Regions from separate parts of the Thauera sp. WH-1 genome, predicted to be linked through region 1. Evidence: predicted binding sites of a transcription regulator. Region 1 holds the regulator's gene; the other holds the start of a gene.
The links. Region 1 encodes FliA, which starts transcription of late flagellar genes. Its sites were predicted from a motif close to CTAAAGTTNNNNNNNNNNNNGCCGNTA; they were not measured.
Positions count from the first base shown of each region.

Region 2: a site for FliA is predicted at 2,274-2,300, ahead of ACMV5O_RS05010 (YjfB family protein). Genes of this name have one in related genera too.

Region 1 covers NZ_JBLQGP010000013.1:46,809-55,335, reverse strand. Annotated here, with positions in the region: gene flhB (flagellar biosynthesis protein FlhB) at 1-18, shown strand, start outside; gene flhA (flagellar biosynthesis protein FlhA) at 29-2,128, shown strand; gene flhF (flagellar biosynthesis protein FlhF) at 2,287-3,804, shown strand; gene ACMV5O_RS13590 (MinD/ParA family ATP-binding protein) at 3,806-4,594, shown strand; gene ACMV5O_RS13585 (RNA polymerase sigma factor FliA) at 4,720-5,490, shown strand; gene ACMV5O_RS13580 (flagellar motor protein) at 5,523-6,263, shown strand; gene motD (flagellar motor protein MotD) at 6,303-7,154, shown strand; gene parC (DNA topoisomerase IV subunit A) at 7,219-8,527, opposite strand, start outside.
Region 2 covers NZ_JBLQGP010000003.1:153,833-162,359, forward strand. Annotated here, with positions in the region: gene ACMV5O_RS04990 (argininosuccinate synthase) at 1-960, shown strand, start outside; gene ACMV5O_RS04995 (DUF2788 domain-containing protein) at 982-1,212, shown strand; gene ACMV5O_RS05000 (pyrimidine/purine nucleoside phosphorylase) at 1,227-1,562, shown strand; gene ACMV5O_RS05005 (YajQ family cyclic di-GMP-binding protein) at 1,581-2,066, shown strand; gene ACMV5O_RS05010 (YjfB family protein) at 2,357-2,551, shown strand; gene ACMV5O_RS05015 (CoA pyrophosphatase) at 2,849-3,373, shown strand; gene ACMV5O_RS05020 (CobD/CbiB family protein) at 3,480-4,415, shown strand; gene ACMV5O_RS05025 (acetyl-CoA C-acyltransferase family protein) at 4,447-5,628, shown strand; gene msrB (peptide-methionine (R)-S-oxide reductase MsrB) at 5,738-6,139, opposite strand; gene ACMV5O_RS05035 (DUF2863 family protein) at 6,181-7,350, opposite strand; gene ACMV5O_RS05040 (pyruvate, water dikinase regulatory protein) at 7,466-8,299, opposite strand; gene ppsA (phosphoenolpyruvate synthase) at 8,448-8,527, shown strand, end outside.

The DNA.
Region 1 (8,527 bases):
GGCGTGCCCGATGAATGAAGCCTGACCCATGGCCATGAACGACACCCTGAACCTGCGCCACCTCCTGTCTCCCGCCAACCTGCGCCAGCTCGCCGCGCCGGTGCTCATCATCATGATCCTGTCGATGATGGTGCTGCCGCTGCCGGTGTTCCTGCTCGACGTGTTCTTCACCTTCAACATCGCGCTGTCGGTGATGGTGATGCTGGTGGCGATGTACTCGAAGCGCCCGCTCGACTTCTCGGTGTTCCCCACCGTCCTGCTCGTCACCACGCTGCTGCGGCTGGCGCTCAACGTGGCGTCGACCCGTATCGTCCTGCTGGAAGGCCACGCCGGCGGCGATGCCGCGGGCAAGGTCATCGAGGCCTTCGGCAGCTTCCTCGTCGGCGGCAATACCGCGGTCGGCCTGGTGGTGTTCGTGATCCTCACCATCATCAACTTCGTCGTCATCACCAAGGGTGCGGGCCGGATCGCCGAGGTAAGCGCGCGCTTCACCCTCGACGCGATGCCGGGCAAGCAGATGGCGATCGACGCCGACCTCAACGCCGGCCTCATCGACGAGAAGGAAGCCAAGCGTCGGCGCCGGGAGATCGGACAGGAGTCGGACTTCTACGGCGCCATGGACGGTGCGTCGAAGTTCGTGCGCGGCGACGCCATCGCCGGCATCATCATCCTCGTCATCAACATCCTCGGCGGCCTCTTCGTCGGCGTCATGCAGCACGAAATGGGAGTGGGAGAGGCGGGCCGCACCTACACCCTGCTCACCATCGGCGACGGCCTGGTGGCGCAGATCCCGGCGCTGATCATCTCGGTGGCCGCCGGCCTGGTGGTGTCGCGCGTGGGTGACGAGGGCGACATCGGCGGGGTGGTGATTTCCCAGGTCTTCTCCAATCCGGCGGTGATGTCGCTGACCGCAGCCATCATCGGCGTGCTCGGCCTCATCCCCGGCATGCCGAACCTGGTCTTCCTGCTGATCGCCGCCAGCCTCGGGGCGCTTGCCTGGATGCGGCGCAAGCGCATCGCCGCGGAGGCGGCGGCGCTGCCGCCCGAGGCCGAGGCGCCAGCGGCCGTGCCCCCCGCCGATGCGCTCGAAGCAAGCTGGAACGACGTGTCGCAGGTCGATGTCCTCGGGCTGGAAGTCGGCTATCGCCTGATCCCGATGGTCGACAAGGGCCAGGACGGCGAGCTGCTCAAGCGCATCCGCGGCCTGCGCAAGAAGTTCGCGCAGGAGGTGGGCTTCCTGTCCTCGCCGGTGCACATCCGCGACAACCTCGAGCTCAAGCCCAACGCCTACCGGATCGCCCTCAAGGGGGTGGAGATCGGCGGCGGCGAGGCCTACCCGGGCCAGTTCCTCGCCATCAATCCGGGACGCGTGGCGGGGCCGCTCGCCGGTCGCGAGACCACCGATCCGGCCTTCGGCCTGCCGGCGGTGTGGATCGACGCCAGCCAGCGCGAGCAGGCCCACGCGCTCGGCTACACCGTGGTCGATGCCAGCACGGTGGTGGCGACCCATCTCAATCACGTCATCCTCAACCATGCCGCCGAGCTCCTCGGCCGCCAGGAGACGCAGGCCTTGCTCGACCATGTCGGCAAGGAGTCGCCCAAGCTCGTCGAGGACCTCGTGCCCAAGATGCTGCCGATCGGCACGGTGCAGCGGGTGCTGCAGACGCTGCTCGAAGAGGGCGTCAACATCCGCGACATGCGCAGCATCATCGAGGTGCTCGCCGAGCATGCGCCGCGCACGCAGGACCCGGTGCAGCTCACCACCAAGGTGCGCGAGGCGCTCGGGCGCGCGATCATCCAGAGCCTGTTCCCGGGCAATGCCGAGGTCCAGGTGATGGCGCTCGAGCCAGGCCTGGAGCGCATCCTGCTGCAGGCGATGAGCGCGGGCGGCGAGGGCGGGGCGATCGAGCCCGGCCTGGCCGACACCTTGCTGCGCCAGACTGCGCAGATCGCCCAGCGCCAGGAGGACATCGGCCTGCCGCCGGTGTTGCTCGTGCCCTCGCAGCTGCGCATGCTGCTGTCGCGCTTCCTGCGCCGCGCGGTGCCGAGTTTGAAGGTGATCTCCAATTCCGAAGTGCCCGAGACGCGCACCATCCGGGTCACCGCGATGGTGGGCGCGCAGGGCTGAGGACCAGGGGAGGGGGCGCGGCGCGGGCTGTCGGTCGGTCGCAGCAGAAGGGGCGAATAGGCGGGGTAAAGGCGCGTTATTCGGCTCCAGGCAATTGACGGCCGGTGGCGATAATTCTCATCAAGCAGGGGTCGATCGTGACCGCCGGGAGAATCGCCATGAACGTCAAACGCTACTTTGCCCCCACCGCCCGCGAAGCGCTGCGTGCGCTCAAGGAGGCGCTCGGTCCCGATGCGATCGTGCTGTCGAACCGTGCGGTCGAGGGCGGGGTCGAGATCCTCGCCCTACCGGGTGAGGCGGTGGGGGCGCTGCAGGCCGCCAACCGCGCAGCCGTCAACGCGCGGGCGGCCGGCCAGGCCGTGCCGACGGCGCCGCGTCCTGAAGCCGCACGGCCGGTGTCGCAGGCCGCGGTGCCGGATGCCTTTGCCGGCGGGCCGACGAGCACCGCCGGCGACAGCGATTTCCAGGTCAGCCTGTCGGCGCTGGCGGCGAGCGCAGCACGCAACCTGGCGCGTCCGGCCGCTGCTGCCGTGCCCGGGCCGGTGGTGCGTCCCTTCAACCCGCCGCGCATCGAGACCGCCGACTATGCGATGCGCGGTCGCGACGCCGAGTTGCGCACGGCGGTGTCGGGCGCGCGCCGCGAGCCCATGGCGGCGGGCGGGCCGGCGGTGTTCTCCGGGCGCGCGAATCCGGTTGCGGCCGCCGACGAGTTCGGCAGCGCGCGCATGCGCGAGCTGCAGGAGACCAATGCCCGCCTGATGGCCGAGTTGTCGGGTATTCGCGGCATGATCGAGCGCCAGCTCGCCGGCTTCGCCTGGGGCGAGACCCGCCGCCACGCACCGGCACGGGCGGCGATGCTGGGCGAATTGCTCGAGGCCGGTTTCTCCGCACTGGTCGCGCGCAAGCTGGCCGAGGCGGTGGCCGAGGAAGCGAGCCGCACCGAGGCGCGCGAGGCGGTGGGCAGCGCCCTCGACAGCATGATGCGTGCCTGCGCCTCGGACGAGGACCTGCTCGACCGCGGTGGCGTGTACGCGCTGGTCGGGCCCACCGGGGTGGGCAAGACCACCACCACGGCCAAGCTCGCCGCGCGTTGCGTGGTGCGCCACGGGGCGGGCAAGCTGGCGCTGATCACCACCGACGGCTACCGCATCGGCGCCCAGGAACAGCTGCGCATCTATGGCCGCATCCTCGGCGTGCCGGTGTTCTCGGTGCGCGACGCCGCCGACCTGCGCCAGACCCTGGGCAGCCTGCGCAACAAGCACATGGTGCTGATCGACACCATGGGCATGAGCCAGCGCGACCGGCTGGTCGGCGAGCAGGCGGCCATGCTCGCCGGCGCCGGTGACGTGCGTCGCCTGCTGCTGCTCAATGCCACGGCGCGCGGCGACACGCTCGACGATGTGGTTCGGGCCTACGCGGGGCCGGATCTGGCCGGCTGCATCTTCACCAAGGTCGACGAGGCCGCTGCTCTGGCGCCGGCGCTCGACGTCGCCGTGCGCCATGCCCTCGACATCCGTTACCTGACCAACGGCCAGCGCGTGCCCGAGGATCTGCACCTGCCCAATCGTGCCTACTTGCTGCATCGCGCGCTGCGCGAGCACGCGGGCGAGTCGCCCTGGCACCTGAGCGGCGACGAGGCCGGCATGTTGCTGGCCGCGGCCGGCGCGGGAGCCTGACATGCTCGACGGACGCGAAGACCAGGCCGCAGGCCTGCGGCGCCTGTTCCGCCGGGCGCCGCCGCTGGTGGTGGCGCTGTATGCCTGCGGCCGTCACCGTGGTCGTAACGCCGTGCTGGCCGCCCACCGCATCGCCGGTCGCGCAGAGCGGGTGCTGATCCTCGACGAAGCCCAGGGCGACGAGGCGCTGGGCGAGGCACTGGGCGTCGGCACCGGGGTGGATCTGCTGCAGCTGCTCGACGGCCATACCACGCTTGGCAATGTGCTGCAGCCGGCGCCGGGGCTGCTCGGCCGGGTACCGGCCGCAGCCGCCGCGCTCGCCTTGCCCCTGCTCGACGATGCGCGCCGCGCCTGCCTGGTCGAGGCCTTGCGCCTCCTGCACAGGCACGCCGGTTTCGTGCTGATCCACAGCGCCTGCGAGGGCGCCGCCCAGCCCTCGCCCTTCGTCCATGCGGCGCCACGTCGGCTGGTGCTGGCCGAAGCCAGCGCGAGTGGCGCGACCGAGGCCTACCAGACGATCAAGGGACTGGCCGCGGCCGGGGCGGGCTCGGTCCATGTCGCGGTGTGCCGGGCGCGCGGGCGGGCCGACGCGCAGGCCTTCTTCGCCAGCCTGGAGGCCCTCGTGCGCCGCCATGTCGGCGTACCACTGGCCTGGCTGGGCGAGCTCGAGCGCGACGACATCGCCTCTGCCCTGCAGCAGCCACTGCGGTCCGCCGGGCGTGATGTGGGCGCCGCCTTCATGCGGCGAATCGATGCCATCGCCCGCGCGCCACGGGCGCCGCGCCCATGAGTCGTGACAGGGGCGTGAATTATCCCGCTGGTAATCCCGGCCCCGGTGCGGGAAAATCGCGCACTCCGATTCCCGGAGCCAGCGCGAGCACCGGCTCGCGTCGCCAGAAGATACAGGTCGAATGGATGTATGACGCGAACGGCACGCTCGACAAGAGCAACCTCGTTGAAGCCTACGCCCCGCTGGTCAAGCGCATCGCCTTTCAGCTCATGGCCAAGCTGCCGGCCAGTGTGGACGTGGATGACCTCATCCAGAACGGATTGATGGGCCTGCTCGATGCCCTCGGTCGGTACGAGGAGGGCCTGGGCGCGCAGTTCGAGACCTATGCGGTGCAGCGCATCCGCGGTGCGATGCTCGACGGCCTGCGCGAGAACGACTGGCTGCCACGCAGCCTGCGCCGCGACATGCGGCGCATCGAGGCGGCAATCCACGCCCTCGAGCAGCGCTTCGGCCGTCAGCCCTCGGAGACCGAACTCGCCGAGGCGCTCGGCGTGGCGCTGGGGGAGTACCAGCACATGCTGCACGAGGCGCGCGGCCACCAGCTCGTCTATCTCGAAGATTTCAACCGCGACGAGGACGACGACTATCTCGAGCGCCATCTGGTGCAGGAGGGCGCGAACCCGCTCGACCTGCTCGAGGACGCCGACATGCGCCAGCGGCTGGTGGCGGCGATCGGCTCCCTGCCCGAGCGCGAGCAGATGGTGATGGCCTTGTACTACGACGAGGAGCTCAACCTGCGCGAGATCGGCGAGGTGCTCGGCGTCACCGAGTCACGCGTGTGCCAACTGCACAGCCAGGCGGTGGCGCGCCTGCGTGCCGGCCTGTTCGAGGGCGGCACGGTGGTGCCGCCGGCGCGCCGGCGCGGACGCCCGCCCAAGAGTTCGGCACCCAACTGACATGAAGGCAAGGCCCGCGCCTGGCGCTCGTCATGGATAAGATCAGCCTCGTCGGCCTCACCCTGGGCATTGCGGCCATCGTCATCGGCCAGGTGCTCGAAGGCGGCCACATCTCCTCGCTGGTGCAGCCCACGGCCTTCCTCATCGTGGTGGGGGGCACGCTCGGGGCGGTGATGCTGCAGAGCCCGCTGCGCACCTTCGTAGACGGCATGCGCATGGCGCGCTGGGTGTTCGTGCCGCCGGCGATGAACTCCCAGGGCGTCATCGACCAGGTCGAGAACTGGAGCCATGTGGCGCGCAAGGAAGGCTTGCTCACGCTGGAGAACCAGATCGATGCGCTGCCCGACCCGTTCATGCGCAAGGGGCTGCAGCTGCTCGTCGATGGCGTCGAGCCCAACCGGCTGCGCGAGGTGCTGGAGGTGGAGATCGGCGTGTGGGAGAACCAGATGCGCCAGTCGGCGCGGATCTGGGAGGCCGCAGGCGGCTATGCGCCAACGATCGGCATCCTGGGGGCGGTGATGGGTCTCATCCATGTCATGGAGAACCTGTCCGACCCGTCGCGGCTCGGCGCCGGCATTGCAGTCGCCTTCGTCGCCACGATCTACGGCGTCGGCTTTGCCAACCTCGTCTTCCTGCCGATCGCGAAGAAGCTCGCCGCCCACATCATCACGCTGACCACGCAGCGCGAGATGTTCGTCGACGGGCTGGTGGGCATCGCCAACGGCGACAATCCGCGCATCATCGCCAGCCGCATGCAGGGCTACGTGGTCTGAGCGCAGGCCGACGCGCGAGAGACCAGCAAAGGGCAGATCATGCGGCGCAGGCGCAAGCTCGACGAGGAACACGACAACCACGAGCGCTGGCTCGTGTCCTATGCCGACTTCATCACGCTGCTGTTCGCCTTTTTCGTCGTGATGTACTCCCTGTCCTCGATCAACGAGGGCAAGTACCGCGTGCTGTCCGACTCGCTGGTGCAGGCCTTTCGCAACGTCACCATCAACGACAGTGGCGAGCAGATCGTGCTGCCGCCGGTTACGGTGGTGACGCCGCCGCGGCCGATCACCCCGCCCGCGACGCCTGCGATCGATGAAGAGGCCGAGTCGCGCCGGCGCGCGACCGCGCAGCGCATGCGCAACATGGCCGACGAGATCCGGCGCGTGCTGTCGCCGCTGACGCAGGCGGGACAGGTCAATGTCACCGAGGGCGCGTTCGGAGTCAGCGTCGAGATCAATGCCAGCCTGCTGTTCTCGCCGGGCGAGGCCAGTCTGGGCCCGCCTGCGGTGGCCGCCCTGCAGGCGGTGGCCGAGGTGCTGGCGCCGGCCGAGTTCCCGATCACGGTCGAGGGGCATACCGACGCGCTGCCGATCAGCACCTTCCGCTTCCCGTCGAACTGGGAGCTGTCCGCCGTGCGCGCGTCGACCGTGGCGCGCCTCTTCATCGACAACGGTGTGCGCGCCGATCGCCTCACGGCTGCCGGCTATGCCGACCAGCGCCCCGTGGCGGACAACGCCAGCGAGGAGGGGCGGGGGCGCAACCGGCGCGTCACCATCCTGATCGAGTCGCGCGCCGCGGACACTGCGCCCGCTGGGCCGACCTCCATCCCGGCGGACGATCCGATCCGCTCCATCCTGCCTCTTCCGCCCCCGGCTTCAGCAGAAGGTTGAGGAGGCGCGGCGTTCCCGCAGCGACCTGCAGGCGCAGCCTGCGCGCCCACGGGCGCGCGATGCGTCAGCGCATGCGCTCGGGCTTGATCCTGGGCGTGAGTGGCGCGCCCTTGCGCGCGCGGCGGTGACGCAGCGGCTCGCGCTGGGCGGGTTTGAGCTCGATCGCCACCGCCTTGCCGCCGCGGCCCGTGCCTTCCACCGTCAGCACCGCATCATCGGCGGGGACGGCGACCGCAGCGAGGCTCTCGCCTTCGTCGAGCGCCATCACGATCACGCCGCGACCGCCGCTCTGGGTCTTCATTTCCGGCCGCGGGAAGACGAGCAGGCGGCCGTTCTCGGACGCCGCGGCGATCCAGTCGCCGAATACCTTGGCCGGTGTCAGCACCTTCTCGCCCTTCTCCAGGCTCATGAAGGCCTTGCCGGCGCGCTGGCGGCTGGTGGCGTCCGCGACGCCGCACAGGAAGCCGTAGCCGCCGCTGTTGGCGAAGAAATACACGGAGTCCGGGGTGTCGGTGACGACCTGCGCGAGCTTGCCGCCGTCCTGGAACTCGACCAGGGTGGTGATCGGCGCGCCGTCACCGCGCCCGCCGGGCAGGTCGGACACCTTCACCGTGTAGGCGCGGCCGTTGCTGTCGATGACGATCAGCGGCCAGGTGGTGCGCGTCTCGATCACCGCGAAGCCGAAATCGCCGGCCTTGTAGGTGATGCCCGCGGGGTCGATGCCATGGCCCTGGCGCGAGCGCACCCAGCCGTTCTTCGACACGATCACGGTGACCGGCTCGTCCGGCACCGAGATCTCCGCCGGCGCGACTGCGGCCACGGCCTCGACCAGGGTGCGGCGGTCGTCGCCGTACTTCTTCGCGTCGTCCTGGATCTCCTTGAGGAGGAGCTTGGTCATCGCCGCGCGGCTGTCGAGAAGGTGCTGCAGGCCGGCGCGCTCGTCCTTCAGTTCGGCGAGCTCCTTCTCGATCCTGAAACCTTCCAGCCGTGCGAGCTGGCGCAGGCGGATCTCGAGGATGTCCTCGGCCTGGATCTCCGACAGCCCGAAGGCGGCGATCAGCGCCGGCTTGGGCTCGTCCGACTCGCGGATCACGCGGATCACTTCCTCGATGTGGAGGAAGGCGATCATGCGGCCCTCGAGGATGTGGATGCGGCGGTCGACCTCGTCCAGGCGGTGGCGGGTGCGGCGCTCGACCGTCACGTAGCGGAAGTCGATCCACTCGCGCAGGATCTGCACCAGGTTCTTCTGCTGCGGCCGGCCATCGCGCCCGATCATGGTCATGTTGGCCGAGGCCGAGGTCTCCAGGCTGGTGTGGGCGAGCAGCACCGCCATGAACTCGTCGCGGTTCTGACGGCTGGACTTGGGCTCCAGC
Region 2 (8,527 bases), on a different contig from region 1:
CTGCTCGGCACCTCGATCGCCCGTCCGCTGATCGCCAAGCGCCAGATCGAGATCGCGCGCGCTACCGGCGCCGACGCCGTCTCGCACGGCGCCACCGGCAAGGGCAACGACCAGGTCCGCTTCGAGCTCGGTTACTACGCGCTGATGCCGGGCGTGAAGGTCATCGCCCCGTGGCGCGAGTGGGACCTGCTGTCGCGCGAGAAGCTGCTCGCCTACGCCGAGAAGCACGGCATCCCCATCGAGATGAAGCACAAGCAAGGCGGCTCGCCCTACTCGATGGACGCCAATATGCTGCACATCTCCTTCGAAGGCCGCCACCTCGAGAACCCCGCCGCCGAGGCCGAGGAATCCATGTGGCGCTGGACCGTGTCGCCCGAGGCCGCGCCCGACGCGGCCGAATACGTCGACCTCGAGTTCGAGCAGGGTGACCTCGTCGCCATCAACGGCGCCCGCATGAAGGCGCACGAGCTGCTCGCCAAGTTGAACGAGCTCGGCGGCAAGCACGGCATCGGCCGCCTCGACCTGGTCGAAAACCGCTACGTCGGCATGAAGAGCCGCGGCTGCTACGAGACCCCGGGCGGTACCATTCTGCTGCGCGCACACCGCGCCATCGAATCGATCACGCTCGACCGCGAAGTCGCCCACCTCAAGGACGACCTCATGCCGCGCTATGCCAGCATGATCTACAACGGCTACTGGTGGAGCCCCGAGCGCCAGGCGATTCAGGCGCTGATCGACCACACCCAGCAGACCGTCAATGGCTGGGTGCGCCTCAAGCTCTACAAGGGCAATGTCATCGTCACCGGCCGCGACTCCAAGACCGACTCGCTGTTCGACCCGACCATCGCCACCTTCGAGGACGACGCTGGCGCCTACAATCAGAAGGATGCCCACGGCTTCATCCGCCTCAACGCGCTGCGCATGCGCATCGCCGCCAACGCCCGGGCCAAGCGCGGCTAAGCGGGGGCCGGACACGCCGTAATGGACAATGAAGTCTTCCTCTTCGGGCTCACCTTTGCCGAGTTCGAGGACATTTCGCTCAAGCTCGGCCTGTCCGCGCTCATTGCGTTCATGATGTTCATCATCTGGAACCTGGGCAAGGAGTCCAAGGCCGGCCGCTACGGCATGCTGTGGATGTTCCTCGGCCTGGGCGTGGGCGTGGTCGGCTTCATTGCCAAGGGCGTCATCCAGAAGCTGCTCGGAATCGAATAAGGAATCTGCAACCCATGGGCATCACCACCACCTTCGACGGCGTCACCGTCACCACCCAGGCCAACGTCTATTTCGACGGCAGGTGCGTCAGCCACGCGATCCAGTTTGCCGATGGCACCAGGAAGTCGGTCGGCGTCATCCTGCCGGCCGCGCTCACCTTCGGCACCGGCGCTCCCGAGATCATGGAGGGCGTGGCCGGCAGCTGCCGCGTGCGCATGAAGGGCGCCGATGGCCCGCCCGGTGAGTGGACGACCTACGGCGCCGGCGAATCCTTCAGTGTGCCGGGCAACTCGAGCTTCGACATCGAGGTCGTCGGCGAGCCTTACCACTACATCTGCCACTACGGCTGAGCGCGGGGGAGGGAAGCCATGCCGTCTTTCGACATCATGTCCGAGGTCGACCAGCCTGCGCTGCGCAACGCCGTCGAGCAGGCCAACCGCAAGGTCGACGGCCGCCACGACTTCAAGGGCACCAGCGCCAAGATCGAGCACGCCGACAAGCTGCTGACGATCTACGGTGACAGCGACTTCCAGCTCGACCAGATCAAGACCATCCTGCTGCCCGAGATGACCAAGAAGAACGTCGACGTCCGGTGCCTGGACTACGGCGACGTGCAGAAGATCTCCGGCAACAAGGTCAAGCAGGAAGTGAAGGTGCGCGTCGGCGTCGACCAGGATCTGGCCAAGAAGATCGTCAAGCTGTTGAAGGACAGCAAGATGAAGGTCCAGGCCGCGATCCAGGGCGACGCCGTGCGCGTCTCCGGCGCCAAGCGCGACGTGCTGCAGGAGGCCATCGCGCTGGTCAAGAAGCAGATCACGGACTTTCCGCTGCAGTACGGGAACTTCAGGGACTGAACTCGCCGAGCGCCTTCGCCGGGCTTGCCAGCCGACGGCGTAGGCCACCCGTGAGCTGATCCGGGCGGGCCGCGCACAGGCCGCATAGGGCCGTACCGGCTGCGACGCGGCGGGTGAGTGACGCAGAACAAGCGCTGCAGGCCCAGCCTTTCGGCAGCCATCAGGTGAACCCATTCGTTTCCCCAATGCGAGCCTGGCGGGCGGTCATTCAAGTTTGTCGTGCATTCACCGTTATGCCTTGCAGGGGCGCCTTTGTGGCGCCATCCATCTGCAGCAAGAGGAAGTCCATCATGGATGCAAGTGCCATCGCCGCCGCCGTCACCGCCAACAGCCAGGCGCAACTCCAGCAGGAGGTGTCGGTCGAGGTGCTGAAGAAGGCGATCGACATTCAGGCCGAGAGCGCTATGCAACTCGTGCAGGCCATCCCCCGTCCGCCCGCGGCCGTGGGGAGCACGGCGGGTGGGGTGATCGATATCTGGGCGTGAGCGAAGCGGAGTTCCCGAGCGAGGCCGGGCCGGATCAACGGTGCGCCCGGGTGCGGGTTTCGATCACCTGCGGAACATTCGCGGCCATCAGTGATCATCCGTCTCGTCTTGATGCATCGATGTCACATTGCTGCCGTGGATGAAGATGCGGCGTTCGTGGGCTGTTAGTCCGTTTACCCTGCTTCGAGGATTGATGTTTTGTCGCACTCCCCCGTTGGATCGGAGATCTCCCTTCTGCGTGAGCGGCTTCGGTGCTCCCAGGGGGGCGTAGAGCCAAATGCCGACTGGGGCGGGCTGATGATGCAGCGCGCCCCGATTCCGGCCGCGGTCCTCGTGCCGTTGGTCGTGCGCGCCGATCATGCTTCGGTCCTCCTCACCAAGCGCACTGAGCACCTCCACCACCACCCTGGCCAGATCAGCTTTCCTGGCGGTCGGGTGGAGAAAGGCGATGCATCGGCCGTCGAGACTGCCTTGCGCGAGACGGAGGAGGAGATCGGCCTGCAGAGTCGCCATGTCGAGCTGCTTGGTGCGCTGCCCGACTACCTGACCGGCACCGGCTTCAGGGTGACGCCCGTGGTGGGGCTGGTGCATCCTCCCTTTGCGCTCAAGCTCGACGCCTTCGAGGTGGCCGAGGCCTTCGAGGTGCCGCTGTCACACTTCCTCGATCCGGCGAACCACGAGGAGCACAGCATCATGCACGAGGGGCGCTTGCGGCGTTTCCATGCCATGCCGTACGAAGGCTACTTCATCTGGGGGGCGACGGCGGGGATCATCATGTCGCTGTACCGGGTGCTGAGGGCGGAGGGCGGGCGTAGCGCATGAGGCGAGGCGGGGCAAGGGGTGGCTTTGTGATATCTTCACGACTCGAATTTTCACGCCGATCGGGCGTGACTTCCCTTCGCTTGAGCTACCGCCTGTCCCGTTTCGCATGACGCTTCTTGCGCTGATCCTCGCTCTGCTGCTCGAGCACGTGCGCGCGCTCCCCGGGCGGTGGCGGGTGTTGGCACCCTTGGGGCGTGTGGCGGAGGGCATTGCCAGGCGCTTGGACGACGGTAGCCGCGCCAGCGGGCGGCTTGCCTGGTTGCTGCTGGCGGGGCTGGGCACCCTGGGCACGGCGGTCGCGTACTGGCTGGCGTGGGAACTGCACCCGGTGTTCGCCTTTGCCTGCAACATCGGGGCGCTGTACCTGTGCATGGGCTTTCGCCACGAAAGTCATCATTTCACCGAGATTCACCTTGCGCTGCGCATGGGCGAACTCGAACGTGCTCGCACGCTGCTGGCGGCCTGGCGCGGCGGGCGCTACGACGAGGCAAGCCCGAGTGAGATTGCGCGCCTGTCGATCGAGCAGGCGCTCGTGGCGGCCCACCGTAACGTGTTTGGCGTGGTGTTCTGGTTCTCGATCCTGCCGGGACCGAGCGGTGCCGTCCTGTATCGGCTGGCGCGCTATCTGCACGATGAGTGGGGTGCGCGAAGCACGGGCGGCGAGCCTGGCGCTGGCGATTTCGGCCGCTTCGCCCAGCGCGCCTTCGAGGCGCTCGACTGGGTGCCCGTTCGCATCACGGCGACGGTCTATGCCGTGATGGGCAACTTCGAGGATGGTGTTTATTGCTGGCGCTCGCAGGCCGTGCTGTGGTCGGACAAGTCGTCGGCTATACTGATTGCGAGTGGTGGGGGCGCGCTGGGAGTGAGGCTCGGCATGCCGGTCCATGAGTCCGGTGTGATCGTCGATCGGCCCGAGATGGGGCTGGGAAGCGAGGCGGGCGTCGACCACCTGCAAAGCACGGTAGGCCTGCTTTGGCGGGCATTACTCGTGTGTCTGTTCCTGCTGGTGTTGCTCGGCGCAGCCGGGTGGGTTGGCAGGTAGTACGTTTGAATTCAAAAAGAGGGAGTGGGTTATGGCAAATCGTGAAGTCGTTGTTCTGAGTGCTGTTCGTTCCGCCGTGGGGGGTTTTGGCGGCTCGCTGAAGGACATGGAGCCGTCCGAACTGGGTGCGGTGGTGGCGAAGGAAGCGTTCGCGCGCGCGGGCGTCGATCCCAAGGCGGTGCAGTTCGCGGCCGTCGGCAACTGCATTCCGACCGACTCCCGCTATGCGTATGTGGCACGTGTGGCGACGGTCAACGCCGGTATGTCGACCGACTCGGTGGCGTTCGCGGTCAACCGCCTGTGCGGCTCGGCCCAGCAGGCCATCGTCAACGCCGCCCAGGCCATCATGCTGGGCGACGCCGACTACGCCATCGGCGGCGGTGTCGAGGTGATGTCGCGCGGTGCCTACCTGCTGCCGGCACTGCGCAGCGGTGCCCGCATGGGCGACACCAAGGCCATCGACGCGATGGTCGCGGTGCTCACCGACCCCTTCGGCGTCGGCCACATGGGCATCACCGCCGAGAACCTGTGCACCAAGTGGGGCATCTCGCGTGAAGAGCAGGACGCCTTCGCGCTCGAGTCGCAGAAGCGCGCCGCCGCGGCGATCGCCGATGGCCGCTTCAAGAGCCAGATCGTCCCGATCAGCTTCGAAACCCGCAAGGGCACCGTGGTGTTCGAGACCGACGAGCATCCGCGCATGACCACCCTGGAAGCGCTGGGCAAGATGAAGCCGGCCTTCAAGAAGGATGGTTCGGTGACCGCCGGCAACGCCTCGGGCATCAATGACGCCGCCGCCTTCCTGGTGATGGCCGATGCCGCCAAGGCCGCTGCCGCCGGCCAGAAGCCGATCGCCCGCCTGGTGTCATACGCGATCGCCGGTGTGCCCAACGAGATCATGGGCGAAGGTCCGATCCCGGCCACCAAGCTTGCCCTGCAGCGCGCCGGCCTGAAGCTGGATCAGATCGACGTGATCGAGTCCAACGAAGCCTTCGCCGCGCAGTCGATCGCGGTGAACCGCGGGCTCGAGCTCGACACCGCCAAGGTCAACCCCAACGGCGGCGCCATCTCGCTCGGCCACCCGGTGGGCGCGACCGGCGGCGTGATCATCACCAAGCTGCTGCACGAGCTGATCCGCACCAATGGCCGTTACGGCGTCGCCACCATGTGCATCGGCGGCGGCCAGGGCATCACCACGGTGTGGGAACGCGTGTAAGCGCTGTTTTCAGCTGACAGGAAACCCGCGCGGCCGTGAGGCTGGCGCGGGTTTTTTTGTGGCTGGGTGCCGCGGCATTTCAGGCGCAAGGTCGAATCAGACCTGCCTGTTAGTCGGCATCCTTCTCGAGCTTGATCGAGGCCGAGTTGATGCAGTAGCGCAATCCGGTGGGCTGAGGGCCGTCCTCGAAGACGTGGCCGAGATGGGCGCCGCAGTGCTGGCACAGGACCTCGGTGCGGACCATGTAGTGGCTGCGGTCCACCGCGGTGGCGACGTTGTCGGGTTCGGCGGCGGTCCAGAAGCTGGGCCAGCCGCAGCCGGCGTCGAACTTATGCTCGGAGCGGAACAGCGGGGCGCCACAACAGACGCAGTTGTAGGCGCCCTTGTCCCACACGTTCCAGTATTCGCCGGTGAAGGCGCGCTCGGTGCCCTTCTCGCGGGTGACGTGGTATTGCATGTCGGTGAGTTCGGCGCGCCACTGGGCTTCGGTCCTGTCGATCTTCTCGCTCATGCGGTTCTCCGCGGGGGTGTGTGAGTGGCGTTTGCGGCGTATCAGTGCAGATGACGCGGCATCTGGTCCGATTGTTCCTCGGGCATCTCGGCGTGCACCACTTCACCCTCGGGCGAGGGGTAGAGCGGCGCGCCGCAGTCGTCGCAGTACTCCAGCGGGAACTGATGGTCGAGGTGCACGATGTCGGCGATGCCCGATTCGCGCAGCACGGCATCGATCTGGGCAGTGCAGTCGGTGGTTTCGTCCTCGGCGCCGAGCAGCGGCCACACCACCCCATGGACGATGTCCTCGCGCCCGCGCACGGTGAAGCCGATGCGGTATTCCTCGAGGTTGCGGTCCCAGAACGGGGCGATCACGGCGCGCAGGTTGGCGGCCGGGGTCTCGAGCGTGGTCGCGAGGAAGGCGACCGAGGCCCGTACCGAGTAGGGGCGGCTGTCCTTGTCGGCGGCACGGCTGGCGGCGAAATAGGCTTCAGGCAGCACCAGCTCGATGGCGCAGCCGGGCAACAGCGGCGCCAGACAGGCGCCGCCCTGGGTGCGCCATTGCTCGCGCGCGCTGTCTCGGCTGCCGTCGGTCTCCTGCCAGCGGAACAGCGCGCTGCCGCGCGGAACGGCGACGGCGGCGAGCAGGTAGCGCGTGTCGGACAGGAACTGGGCGGTCTCGGGCATGCCCTCGGTGTCGATGTGGAGATCGAGGTTGTCGAGGGCGGCGCCGCCGATGACCTTGGCGAATTCGGCGGTGGCACAGTAACCCTGCGGCAGCTGGTCGGGGCTGAACAGGAAGTCGGCCACCGACAGGCGCGCGCCTTTGGCGAGCACGTGCGCCTGCAGGTGCACGCGAAGGTTGGCAAGCACCGCGGGCGGAACGCTGGTGGCGGGGATGCGGTAGCGCGACCAGGCCATCACCGGGGCGGCGATGAGGACGACGTCGTGCGTGTTGGCCGCGCCGGCCGCGCATTCGGCGCGCGATTCGATATGGTCGGCGAGTTCGTCGTAGGCGCGCGGCTCGCTGCTGTAGAGGTGGTCGAGCGCAGCGTTGAGCGCCTCTTCCTCGTTGTCGGCGAGGGCTTCGTCGAGGACCGTGGTGATCTGCTGCTCCCAGTAGCGGTCTTCGACACGGCTGCCGGATTCGGCGAGGCCGTTGGCGAGCCAGACGAGTTGCTCGGCAATGCGGCCGAGGCCGCCGCGGCGCTTGAGGCGCGTTCTTTTCATGGGGATGTCCTGTGCTGTTCCGGCCATCGCGCCCGGAGGGGCGCGACCAGGCCTTCATTCTAGCCGAATGGGGCAAGCCGCCCCGCGGTGCGTGTCACACCGTCGGGGGCTGGGCTCAGAAGCCGGGGCGATCGACGCGCACGGTCTGCAGGATGGTGGCGGAGATCTCCTCGATCGACTTCGTGGTGGACTCGAGCCAGCGGATGTTCTCGCGGCGCATCAGTTTTTGCGCGGCGTCGATCTCGTAGCGGCAGTTCTCCAGCGAGGCGTAGCGGCTGTTTGGGCGCCGCTCCTGGCGAATCTGCGACAGGCGCTCAGGGGCAATGGTGAGGCCGAAGAGCTTGGTGCGGTACTTGTGCAGCTCGCCGGGCAGCTTGTTGCGCTCGAAGTCTTCGGGGATCAGCGGATAGTTGGCCGCCTTCACCCCAAACTGCATGGCGAGGTAGAGGCTGGTGGGCGTCTTGCCCGAGCGCGATACGCCGACCAGGATGACGTCGGCCTCGGCGAGCTCGCCGTCACTGGAGACGCCGTCGTCGTGCGCCATGGCGAAGTTGATGGCCTCGATGCGGTGCTTGTAGTTGGTGCTGTCGGCAATGCCATGGAAGCGGCCGACGGCATGCGTCGAGCGCTGGCCGAGCTCGGTTTCGAGCGGGCCGATGAAACGCTCGAACAGGTCGAGGAACAGGGCGTCGGCTTTGTGCAGTGCATCAACCGTGGCCTGATTGACGAGGGTGCTGAACACGATCGGGCGCAGGTCGTCCTCGGCTGCGGCCTCGCGGATCTGGTTGGCGCAGTCGATGGCCTTGTCTATGTTGTCTACGAATGGCGCGCGGATCTGGCGGAACTTGGCTTCGGGAAACTGCGCAAGCAGGCTGTGGCCAAGGGTTTCTGCGGTGATGCCGGTACCGTCTGAGACAAAGAACACGGTGCGGCGCGGGGTGTCGGTCATGATTGTGGGCCTTGGACTGCCAGGACGGGTGGGGTCGATCAGGGCGACCCGGCATTGGGGCAAACCCTGTCGTGCGGCACAGCACAAAAAATCGTAAACTGCGTTCTTCGATATTTTGCTTTTTCTCCAACATTTGCGGAAGCCACCCATGACACGCTACGTGATCCCCTTCAACGAACTGCGCATGACCGACGTCGAAAAGGTCGGCGGCAAGAATGCCTCCCTTGG